DNA from 2 places in the Metabacillus indicus genome. Region 1 is predicted to be linked to the other one. Evidence: a T-box and tRNA genes for the amino acid it is inferred to sense, from the RefSeq annotation. Region 1 holds a T-box; the other holds one or more tRNA genes.
The links. The T-box of region 1 lies ahead of ileS (isoleucine--tRNA ligase). A T-box ahead of a tRNA ligase gene usually reads a tRNA of that ligase, here a tRNA-Ile.

Region 1 (6,101 bases):
CTAAGTTTGTTAGCATCGAACACCGGCAAGTACTGGGTGCTTTAATGTCACTCGGGCTCAAACGGTCAAAATTCGGCGATCTGCTGTTTTCCGGCGACCGGATACAGCTGGTTGCTGCAAAAGAAACAGAATCTTTTCTTTTGATGAATCTGACTGAAATCGGCCGGGCAAAAGTTTCGCTGAGCGCACTTGACTGGAGTGAGCGCATCCTCCATGTGGAAGAAATGCTGGAAAAAACAGCGACCGTCAGTTCCTTAAGGCTTGATGCTGTTGCAGCATCTGTTTATAACATTTCCCGGCAAAAAATCGGCGCGCTTGTTCAGACGGGTTATGTGAAAGTAAACTTTCGGGTCATCGAGCAGCCGTCATTTGAATGCAGAGAGGGAGACACGCTTTCTGTCAGAGGCCACGGCAGATCCAAACTATTGTCGATTGATGGCAGGACAAAGAAAGATAAGTGGAAAATTTCATATGGCATTCAAAAATAAATTTGGGAAATTAGAAGGATTTTTGCCTTTTCTGTCAAAATATGAATTATACTTGAAGAAAGATCGATTGATCAATACATACTGGAGGTGGCAGAAGTGCCGTTAACACCGCTTGATATTCATAACAAAGAATTTAACAAAGGGTTCCGGGGCTATGACGAGGACGAAGTCAATGAGTTCCTCGACCAGGTCATCAAAGATTATGAGCTTGCCATCCGCGAGAAAAAAGAACTCGAAAACAAAGTGACTGAACTTAATGAACGCATTGGTCATTTTTCAAATATCGAGGAAACACTCAATAAATCCATTCTTGTAGCGCAGGAGGCTGCTGAGGAAGTCCGCCGCCACGCACAAAAGGAAGCTAAGCTGATTGTGAAGGAAGCAGAGAAAAACGCTGACCGGATCATTAATGAATCTCTTTCTAAATCAAGAAAAATAGCTGTGGAAATTGAAGAGCTGAAAAAGCAGTCGAAAGTTTTCAGAACACGCTTCCAGATGCTGATTGAAGCACAGCTTGACCTTCTTAAAAATGATGACTGGGATCACCTCCTTGAGTATGAACTTGAATCATTATACGAGGAACGCGAAGAATCAAAGGTACAGTCTTGACTTTGAAGCACCATTTCACATATAATTTGATGACTACTATTAAATAAATGATTAAAAAACCATGACAGGGACAGTAGCAGTATGAAATCTTTTAAAGCGAGCCGGAGTTGGTGCGAGTCCGGCAAAGAAGCAAACTTGCGAAAATCACCCTCGAGTTTTTTTGCTGAACCTATAGAATCAGTAAGCAAAAACGCGTTATTCACGTTACGAATCTCAAAGAGGATAAGCAGTTTTTTTAGCTTATCTAAAAGGGTGGTACCGCGAGAAACCTTCTCGTCCCTTCTGGGATGAGAAGGTTTTTTGTGTTTTCTCTGCCCCATTACAAACTGTCTGGAGGAATACCGATGGAGTACAAAGATACCCTGCTGATGCCGAAAACCGAATTTCCGATGAGAGGAAACCTTCCTAACCGCGAACCGCAAATTCAGGAAAAATGGGAAGAAATGACGATTTACCAAAAAGTTCAGGAGCGCACAAAAGACCGCCCGATGTTTATTCTTCATGACGGACCGCCGTATGCAAATGGAGATATCCACATGGGCCATGCACTGAACAAAGTGCTGAAGGATTTTATCGTCCGCTATAAATCAATTAGCGGATACAACGCTCCGTATGTTCCGGGCTGGGACACACATGGTCTGCCGATTGAAACGGCTCTTACTAAAAACAAAAAAGTAAACCGCAAAGAATTAAGTGTAGCTGAATTCCGCAAGCTGTGCGCAGAGTATGCATGGGAGCAAATCAACAATCAGCGTGAGCAGTTTAAGCGTCTCGGTGTTCGCGGTGACTGGGAAAACCCTTATGTGACGCTGAATCCGGAGTATGAAGCCCAGCAGATCAAAGTGTTCGGGGAAATGGCGAAGAAAGGGTACATCTATAAAGGATTAAAGCCGGTTTACTGGTCACCTTCAAGTGAGTCTGCTCTTGCAGAAGCTGAAATCGAGTATTATGACAAACGCTCTGCTTCTATTTATGTAGCATTTACTGTTGCACAGGGAAATGAAGTGCTGAGCGGCGGAGAAAAAATCATTATCTGGACGACTACTCCGTGGACGATTCCTGCAAACCTTGGCATTGCTGTTCATCCGGACCTTGAGTATACGGTGGCAGATGCAGGTGGGGAATCATTCGTTGTTGCATCAGCATTGCTTGAAACGGTAGCTAAAGAACTCGGATGGGAAGACTATAAGGCTGTCAAAACATTCAAAGGCGCAGAGATCGAAAGAGTGTCTGCAAAGCATCCGCTGTATGACCGCGAATCCCTCGTTGTTCTGGGCGAACATGTTACGACAGATGCCGGTACCGGCTGCGTTCATACTGCACCTGGCCATGGGGAAGATGACTTTATCGTCGGTCAGAAATACGGTCTTGGTGTTCTTTGTCCGGTTGATGAAAAGGGACATATGACAAGCGAAGCTCCAGGGTTTGAAGGCATGTTCTATGATGCGGCAAACAAGCCGATTACAGAAAAGCTTGAAGAAGCAGGCGCACTGCTTAAGCTTTCGTTCATCACACACTCATACCCTCATGACTGGAGAACGAAAAAACCGACAATTTTCCGTGCAACTGCCCAGTGGTTTGCATCCATCAAGGATTTCCGCGAGGATCTTCTTCAGGCGGTAAAAGATACGAAATGGGTACCTGCCTGGGGCGAGACAAGATTGTTCAACATGGTTCGCGACCGCGGGGACTGGTGTATTTCTAGACAGCGTGCATGGGGAGTTCCGATTCCTGTCTTTTATGCAGAAAATGGAGAGCCGATCATTACGGATGAAACAATCGATCATGTATCCGGCCTGTTCCGCGAGCACGGTTCAAACATCTGGTTTGAACGTGAAACAAAAGATCTTCTTCCTGAGGGATTCACGCATCCTGGCAGCCCGAATGGAAACTTCACGAAAGAACAGGACATCATGGATGTCTGGTTCGACTCTGGTTCATCGCATCAGGCAGTATTGCTTGAAAGAGATGATCTGCAGCGTCCGGCAGACCTTTATTTGGAAGGCTCTGATCAATACCGCGGCTGGTTTAACTCTTCCCTGTCCACAGGTGTTGCTGTAACAGGAAAAGCTCCATATAAAGGCGTTCTCAGCCATGGTTTTGCCCTGGACGGAGAAGGACGCAAAATGAGTAAATCTCTTGGGAACGTTGTGCTGCCTTCAAAAGTTATGAACCAGCTTGGGGGAGACATTCTTCGTCTTTGGGTTGCTTCTGTTGACTACCAGGCTGATGTAAGAGTTTCAGACAACATTCTGAAGCAAGTGGCTGAGGTGTACAGAAAAATCCGCAATACTTTCCGTTTCCTTCTTGGAAACCTTGCTGATTTTAATCCGGAAACAGATGCCCTCGCGTTTGACGAGCTTCGCGATGTTGACCGTTACATGATGGTTAAGCTGAACAAGCTGACAGACAAAGTGAAAAAATCGTATGAAGACTATGAGTTCGCGGCCATCTTCCATGCGGTTCATAATTTCTGCACGATCGAACTGAGCTCCTTCTATCTGGATTTCGCTAAAGATGTTCTCTACATCGAAGCTCCTGATAACAAAGAGCGCCGCGCCATTCAGACCGTTCTTTATGACACGCTGCTTTCACTTGTCAAGCTGGTTGCTCCAATTCTTCCTCACACGGCTGATGAAGTATGGGCACACATTGACTCTGTTTCAGAAGAAAGCGTTCAGCTGACAGATATGCCTGAAAGCAAAGAAATTGCCGGCGCTGACCTGCTTGAGAAGAAATGGGATGCTTTCATGGAGCTTCGCGATGATGTCTTAAAGGCACTTGAAGAAGCCCGCAATGAAAAAGTAATCGGCAAATCGCTGACTGCAAGCATCGAAGTATATGCGAACGGTGAAGCGAAACAATTGCTCCAATCCATTGATGAAAACTTAAAGCAGCTGTTCATTGTATCAGGCTTTAAGCTTGCAGGTAATTATGAGGACGCTCCTGAGGATGCACATACTTGCGAAAAAGTAAAAATCACCGTTAAGCCTGCTGAAGGCGAAACATGTGAAAGATGCTGGGTTGTCACAACCGATGTGGGCGAAAATGAAAATCATAAAACACTCTGCACGCGCTGTGCAGCGATTGTTGACGAACATTATACGACTGCTTAAACACATAGAAAAACCGCTGAATTGATCAGCGGTTTTTTTTGTGTGCACTCCTATTGACTAAACGGCTGATTCCGCTTTTCGTGGTGTCCAGCTCCATCAGCCAACTCCTCCGACAGAACAAAATCCCCAAAAAAGGCGGGACCCGTACTTTTCCGGTGATTTCTTATCTGACTGAAAGGGTTAAACGGTCGGCTCCGCTTTTCGCGGTGTCCAGCTCCATCAGCCAACTCCTCCGTCAGAACAAAATCCCCCAAAAAGTCAAACCCGGACTTTTAGGGGGATTTCTTTTCTGCCTGTCGGAGCTAAACGGCTGATTCCGCTTTTCGTGGTGTCCAGCTCCATCGCCCAACTCCTCTGTCAGAACGGAACCGTCGGCAAAGGCAAAAAGCGCCTTTACCGCCGTTTCCTTATCTGACTCCCGGAGCTAAACGGGCGATTCCGCTTTTCTTATTCCCTCCACAGGAAAATTCTTATCAGCGTGAGGGCCTTCAATCCGGATAGACTATAGGTACAAAGCCAAGCCACAAGGAGATGTCCGCTATGAGTATAGATGCTATCTGGCATGAGCTTCAATTGATGCAGCGAGAGCTTAAGTCAAGGCTTTTTGATCATTGTCTGTTTGATATGGAGACAGAACAGCCTCATTTATTTTATCCATACAAAGAAAAAACAATTATGGGACATGTGAAAGAAGAGCTGAACGACGTTGAGAGAGCGCTCCTTAAAATAAAAAACGGAACGTACGGCATTTGTGAAGAAACCGGACTTGCAATTGAACTTGAAAAATTAGCGATTATCCCCACTGCAAGAAGCATACATGATTTTGCTTTTCAGGAACTGTATGAACGAAAATCCCTGCCTCATACTTATTATCATCCATCCCTTTATTTAGAAGCAGAAGAATATCAGTAATACCTTCAGACAAGCTTTGCTCTTCTATTTTGCCTGTGATACAATTCAGAAGTATATTATAGGAAAGTTGGGGAAAGCTTGTGCTTTACTATCTCATCGCACTTGTGATTATTGCACTGGATCAGCTGACAAAATGGCTGATTGTAAAAGAACTTGAAATCGGAGAAAGCATACCGGTTATTGAAAATGTCCTGTACATTACCTCACATCGGAATCAGGGAGCTGCCTGGGGAATTCTTCAGGGCCAGATGTGGTTTTTTTACGTGATTACAATTATCGTTGTAGCCGGCCTGGTTGTTTACATTCAAAAATATACAAACGGAAGCCGTCTGATGGGGATCGCACTTGGCTTAATGCTTGGCGGTGCAATCGGCAACTTTATTGACAGAGTGATTCATCAGGAAGTGGTTGATTTTGTCCAAACCTATATTGGTACATACCCGTTTCCAATTTTCAATGTAGCGGATTCTGCTCTTTGTGTGGGAGTAGCGCTGCTCTTTATTGTCATGCTTTTAGATGGGAAACAAGAGAAGGAGAAAGTGAATGAACAGCATAGAAATTAAGATTGATGACAGCAATAAATATGAACGCCTTGATAAGCTGCTTGCTGCTGAAAATGCAGACTGGTCAAGAAGCCAGGTTCAGATCTGGATTAAAGAGGGACATGTGAAAGTGAATGACGGGGAGTCAAGAAGCAATTATAAAGTTCAGCCAGGTGATACAGTCACTCTTCTCATTCCGGATCCTGAGCCGCTTGATGTTCTGCCGGAAGAAATGAATCTTGATGTTTATTATGAGGATGCAGACGTTCTTGTTGTCAATAAACCTAAAGGGATGGTTGTCCATCCTGCACCTGGACATTTATCAGGAACACTTGTAAATGGACTCATGGCCCACTGCAAAGACCTTTCAGGTATAAACGGCGTTATGAGACCCGGCATTGTCCACCGGATTGATAAAGATACTTCAGGACTTC
Region 2 (6,101 bases), 1.8 Mb from region 1:
TCTAAGCAACTCCACATCCTTTTCCACTTAACGTATACTTTGGGACCTTAGCTGGCGGTCTGGGCTGTTTCCCTCTTGACTACGGATCTTATCACTCGCAGTCTGACTCCCGAGGAGCAAGTCTTTGGCATTCGGAGTTTGACTGAATTCGGTAACCCGATGAGGGCCCCTAGTCCAATCAGTGCTCTACCTCCAAGACTCTCATACTCGAGGCTAGCCCTAAAGCTATTTCGGAGAGAACCAGCTATCTCCAAGTTCGATTGGAATTTCTCCGCTACCCACACCTCATCCCCGCACTTTTCAACGTGCGTGGGTTCGGGCCTCCATTCAGTGTTACCTGAACTTCACCCTGGACATGGGTAGATCACCTGGTTTCGGGTCTACGACCACGTACTAATTCGCCCTATTCAGACTCGCTTTCGCTGCGGCTCCGTCTCATCAACTTAACCTTGCACGGGATCGTAACTCGCCGGTTCATTCTACAAAAGGCACGCCATCACCCGTTAACGGGCTCTGACTACTTGTAAGCACACGGTTTCAGGATCTTTTCACTCCCCTTCCGGGGTGCTTTTCACCTTTCCCTCACGGTACTGGTTCACTATCGGTCACTAGGTAGTATTTAGCCTTGGGAGATGGTCCTCCCGGATTCCGACGGGATTTCACGTGTCCCGCCGTACTCAGGATCCACTCTGGAGGGAACGAAGTTTCGACTACAGGGTTTTTACCTTCTATGACAGGCCTTTCCAGGCCGCTTCATCTACCCCGTTCCTTTGTAACTCCGTATAGAGTGTCCTACAACCCCAAGAGGCAAGCCTCTTGGTTTGGGCTGATTCCGTTTCGCTCGCCGCTACTTGGGAAATCGCATTTGCTTTCTCTTCCTCCGGGTACTTAGATGTTTCAGTTCCCCGGGTCTGCCTTCAGTACCCTATGTATTCAGGTAAAGATACTGTTCCATTACGAACAGTGGGTTTCCCCATTCGGAAATCTCTGGATCAAAGCTTACTTACAGCTCCCCAAAGCATATCGGTGTTAGTCCCGTCCTTCATCGGCTCCTAGTGCCAAGGCATCCACCGTGCGCCCTTCATAACTTAACCAAAATTGGTCAATCGTTTGTTTAGACTGTAAAGTCTAAGAAAATCACTATGGTAAGCGTAAATCTCAGTGAATTACTTGTTATCAATTACGTTATCCAGTTTTCAAAGAACAACTTTCTAGGTGGAGCCTAGCGGGATCGAACCGCTGACCTCCTGCGTGCAAGGCAGGCGCTCTCCCAGCTGAGCTAAGGCCCCGTATTAAAGAGATGGTGGGCCTAAATGGACTCGAACCATCGACCTCACGCTTATCAGGCGTGCGCTCTAACCAGCTGAGCTATAGGCCCATCTCATATAAGGATAAAAGAGACGATTGCGACGAACAAAAAAGCACGCGCATGACGTTCTCGCTTACTTGTAAAGTAAACTTCCTATTTAAATGGAGAACAAAGTTCTCTCAAAACTAAACAAAAACCAAAAGCGACCTCATATCCTTAGAAAGGAGGTGATCCAGCCGCACCTTCCGATACGGCTACCTTGTTACGACTTCACCCCAATCATCTACCCCACCTTAGGCGGCTGGCTCCTTGCGGTTACCCCACCGACTTCGGGTGTTGCAAACTCTCGTGGTGTGACGGGCGGTGTGTACAAGGCCCGGGAACGTATTCACCGCGGCATGCTGATCCGCGATTACTAGCGATTCCAGCTTCATGCAGGCGAGTTGCAGCCTGCAATCCGAACTGAGAATGGTTTTATGGGATTGGCTAAACCTCGCGGTCTCGCAGCCCTTTGTACCATCCATTGTAGCACGTGTGTAGCCCAGGTCATAAGGGGCATGATGATTTGACGTCATCCCCACCTTCCTCCGGTTTGTCACCGGCAGTCACCTTAGAGTGCCCAACTGAATGCTGGCAACTAAGATCAAGGGTTGCGCTCGTTGCGGGACTTAACCCAACATCTCACGACACGAGCTGACGACAACCATGCACCACCTGTCACTTTGTCCCCCGAAGGGGAACCTTCTATCTCTAGAAGTGGCAAAGGATGTCAAGACCTGGTAAGGTTCTTCGCGTTGCTTCGAATTAAACCACATGCTCCACCGCTTGTGCGGGCCCCCGTCAATTCCTTTGAGTTTCAGTCTTGCGACCGTACTCCCCAGGCGGAGTGCTTAATGCGTTAGCTGCAGCACTAAAGGGCGGAAACCCTCTAACACTTAGCACTCATCGTTTACGGCGTGGACTACCAGGGTATCTAATCCTGTTCGCTCCCCACGCTTTCGCGCCTCAGCGTCAGTTACAGACCAGAGAGTCGCCTTCGCCACTGGTGTTCCTCCACATCTCTACGCATTTCACCGCTACACGTGGAATTCCACTCTCCTCTTCTGCACTCAAGTTTCCCAGTTTCCAATGACCCTCCCCGGTTGAGCCGGGGGCTTTCACATCAGACTTAAGAAACCGCCTGCGCGCGCTTTACGCCCAATAATTCCGGACAACGCTTGCCACCTACGTATTACCGCGGCTGCTGGCACGTAGTTAGCCGTGGCTTTCTGGTCAGGTACCGTCAAGGTGCCGGCAGTTACTCCGGCACTTGTTCTTCCCTGACAACAGAGTTTTACGATCCGAAAACCTTCATCACTCACGCGGCGTTGCTCCGTCAGACTTTCGTCCATTGCGGAAGATTCCCTACTGCTGCCTCCCGTAGGAGTCTGGGCCGTGTCTCAGTCCCAGTGTGGCCGATCACCCTCTCAGGTCGGCTACGCATCGTCGCCTTGGTGAGCCATTACCTCACCAACTAGCTAATGCGCCGCGGGCCCATCTGTAAGTGACAGCCGAAACCGTCTTTGAATGTCAAACCATGCGGTTTGACATAGTATCCGGTATTAGCTCCGGTTTCCCGGAGTTATCCCAGTCTTACAGGCAGGTTGCCCACGTGTTACTCACCCGTCCGCCGCTGACCTCCGAAGAGGTCCGCTCGACTTGCATGTATTAGGCACGCCGCCAGCGTTCGTCCTGAGCCAGGATCAAACTCTCCGAAGAAAATTTGTGACTCATAAATGTTGCTGACTTAAAAATTTAAAACGTTTGGTACGCTTTTGGTTTTGTTTAGTTTTCAAAGAACTTTTGATGTCGTTTCATCTCGAAGCGACCTAATCAGTATATCACTCTAAAGCCCATTAAGTCAATAACATTTTGAAAATGTTTTTTTGCTAAACTCGCTTATGTAGTGGCTTTCTTACTGACTTTTAGAATTATATCAGCATTCTTTTAAATAAGCAATAAAAAAAGAGCAAAAAGTTGCTCTTATAATATTTCCTCTATATATAGCTGTCTATATTCTTTCAGAGCAATCATTTCCCCGCTGTCCTGAAGCTTCACAAGAGGTCTTGCAGGCTGCTGGTCTTCTATAAAGACAATTTCTGCTGTTCGCCCGTCAGACAGCCTGATGAATGTTCCGCTGCTGAATGTCAGCAGCCCTTTTCTCAATGCTTTAAGAGCTGAAAGGTCAAATCTACCAAACTCATCTTCCATCAGCTGCTCAAGAACGAGAAATGGAGACTGCCGGTGCCTGTAAGGCCTGGTGCTGACCATGGCCTGATAGGCGTGGGCGAGTGCTGCAATTTTACCGTAAGGATGAAGCTGATCTCCTTTAGTGCCGAGGGGATACCCGCTCCCGTCCATTCGTTCATGATGCTGCAGGACGCCGATCTTGACAGCTTCTTTTAAAGATACAATGTTTTTAAGCATTTTATAGCTGTGCACAGGATGCTGTTTGATTTCGTCAAATTCCTTTGCCGTCAGAGCTCTTTTCTTCTGAATAAACCCCTGATCAAGCTTTGTCAGACCGCAGTCGCAAAGAAGTCCTGTCATTGCAATCTGAATCACGTCGCCGTGCGGGAAGCCTGAAGATTTGGCGAGGCTTGCGCTTAGGAGCGCCGCTGATACAGATTGATGGTAGAGATAGTCTTCTTCTCCTGTATATCCGGTTGTTTTAAACACTTCTGACGGGTGCTGCAGGATATGTTCCACAGCAGGAATCAGAAGATTTCTAACCTTTGAGATGTCAACTGAAGCACCTGAATGCCAGTCCGCATACAGTTTTTTAAAGCCCTGAACAGCAGCATGATAGACCGCCCCAAACGGTGTAACAGACTTGTCAGCCGGAACGTTTTTGTCCTGCTCGGTCTCACTGAATGATTCTATATCTACTGTTTCTATTAAAAACGCATGCAAAACATCGATAAGTTCCCGTTTAAGTACAGTATGTTTCCGCATAAGCGGTTTACCCGATGCTGAAAGAACATCCTTCAGCAAGATGTTCCCCTCATTTATCTGATTGATATGGACCCTCACATGAATCCCTCCCAACCTGATTATAACCCAATATTTTAGAAGGATATGGATTTATTGAATAAAAAAGGCAGAAAAAAAGTACAGCTTCCGCTGTACTTTTCCCGCTTATTCTTCAGTGCCTGATGGATCTTCCGGCGGTGCTTCAGTTTCAGAATCCTGAATCTGTTCTTCTGTCAAATCCTCTTCAGGTTCCAGTTCTTCTTTTTCCACTACCGCTACTGTTGCAACGTGTTCTTCGCCGCCAAGCTTAATCAGCTTGACGCCCTGTGTGTTTCGTCCCGTTGTCGAAATGCTGTCAATTGCCATCCGGATCAGAACGCCGCTTGCTGTAATCAGCATCAGGTCCTCTTCTCCTGTTGAAGGCTTAACAGATATGACAGTACCGTTCTTTTCGGTTACATTACATGTTTTAATCCCTTTTCCGCCACGGCTTTGCACGCGGTATTCAGCTGCAGGCGTCCGCTTGCCGAATCCGTTTCGCGTGACAGTCAGAACGTCTGCGTCCTCTTCCAGGATCTCCATGCCGACAACTTCGTCATCCGCATCAAGCGTAATGCCTTTTACCCCTGTAGCCGTACGGCCCATTGAGCGGACGTCTGTTTCCGGGAAGCGGATCAGCATTCCCTTTTTCGTTCCGATCATGATGTGTTTCGTTCCGTCCGTCAGCCTTACAGAAATCAGTTCATCTGCCTCGCGCAGATTGACAGCAATCAGGCCGCCTTTTCTGATGTTGGCAAACTGAGAAAGCGGAGACCGTTTTGAGATTCCTTCTTTCGTTGTGAAGAAGAGAGACCAGTCATCTGCAAATTCCGAAACAGGAATGATGGCATTGACCCATTCCCCTTTTTCAATCTCAAGAAGGTTAATGATCGGCAGACCTTTTGCCGTTCTTCCGTACTCAGGAATCTCGTAGCCTTTTGTACGGTAAACCTTTCCTTTGTTCGTGAAGAACAGGATCGTGTCGTGGGTTGAAGTTGTGAGCAAATGTTCGACGAAATCATCTTCATTCGTGCCCATTCCCTGAATTCCGCGTCCGCCCCTTCTCTGGCTTCGGTATGTCGAGATTGGAAGTCTCTTGATATAGCCGTTGTGCGTCAGCGTGATCACGATGTTTTCAACAGGAATTAAGTCTTCGTCTTCAATCATTTCGATGCCGCCGGTTACAATCTCCGTACGGCGCACATCATTGAAGCGCTCCTTAATTTCTTCAAGCTCCTCGCGGATGATTTCAAGAACTTTCTCATCATCTGCAAGAATTGCCTTCAGTTCTGCGATCAGTTGAACAAGACCCTGGTATTCTTCTTCAATCTTTTCGCGCTCAAGTCCTGTTAAGCGCTGAAGACGCATGTCAAGAATAGCCTGAGCCTGTTTTTCAGAAAGAGAGAAGTTGTCCATCAATCCTTGTTTAGCGATATCTGTTGTCTGTGAAGCACGGATAAGTGCAATCACTTCATCCAGATGATCAAGAGCAATCCGGAGTCCTTCCAGAATATGCGCACGTGCTTCCGCTTTGCGCAGCTCAAAGGCTGTGCGGCGGCGGATAATCACCTTTTGATGGTCCAGATAATAGACAAGGAACTGCTTCAGGTTCAGCACCTGAGGCTGTCCGCCTACAAGGGCAAGCATGTTGATGCCGAAGCTTGTCTGAAGAGCTGTCTGTTTAAAAAGATTGTTCAAAAGGACATTTGAATTTGCATCTTTGCGGACTTCAATGACAATG

Region 2: it has a tRNA-Ile gene. The T-box ahead of ileS (isoleucine--tRNA ligase) is inferred to sense a tRNA for this amino acid. The anticodon was not compared.

Annotation. Positions count from the first base shown of each region.
Region 1 covers NZ_CP176757.1:1,799,670-1,805,770, forward strand. The annotation lists gene ACK1LH_RS09005 (RNA-binding protein) at 1-488, shown strand, start outside; gene ACK1LH_RS09010 (DivIVA domain-containing protein) at 585-1,097, shown strand; T-box leader at 1,150-1,381, shown strand; gene ileS (isoleucine--tRNA ligase) at 1,442-4,213, shown strand; gene ACK1LH_RS09020 (TraR/DksA family transcriptional regulator) at 4,754-5,125, shown strand; gene lspA (signal peptidase II) at 5,206-5,688, shown strand; gene ACK1LH_RS09030 (RluA family pseudouridine synthase) at 5,669-6,101, shown strand, end outside.
Region 2 covers NZ_CP176757.1:9,649-15,749, reverse strand. The annotation lists rRNA gene ACK1LH_RS00070 (23S ribosomal RNA) at 1-1,094, opposite strand, end outside; tRNA gene ACK1LH_RS00065 (tRNA-Ala) at 1,217-1,289, opposite strand; tRNA gene ACK1LH_RS00060 (tRNA-Ile) at 1,302-1,378, opposite strand; rRNA gene ACK1LH_RS00055 (16S ribosomal RNA) at 1,530-3,067, opposite strand; gene ACK1LH_RS00050 (HD-GYP domain-containing protein) at 3,332-4,381, opposite strand; gene gyrA (DNA gyrase subunit A) at 4,487-6,101, opposite strand, start outside.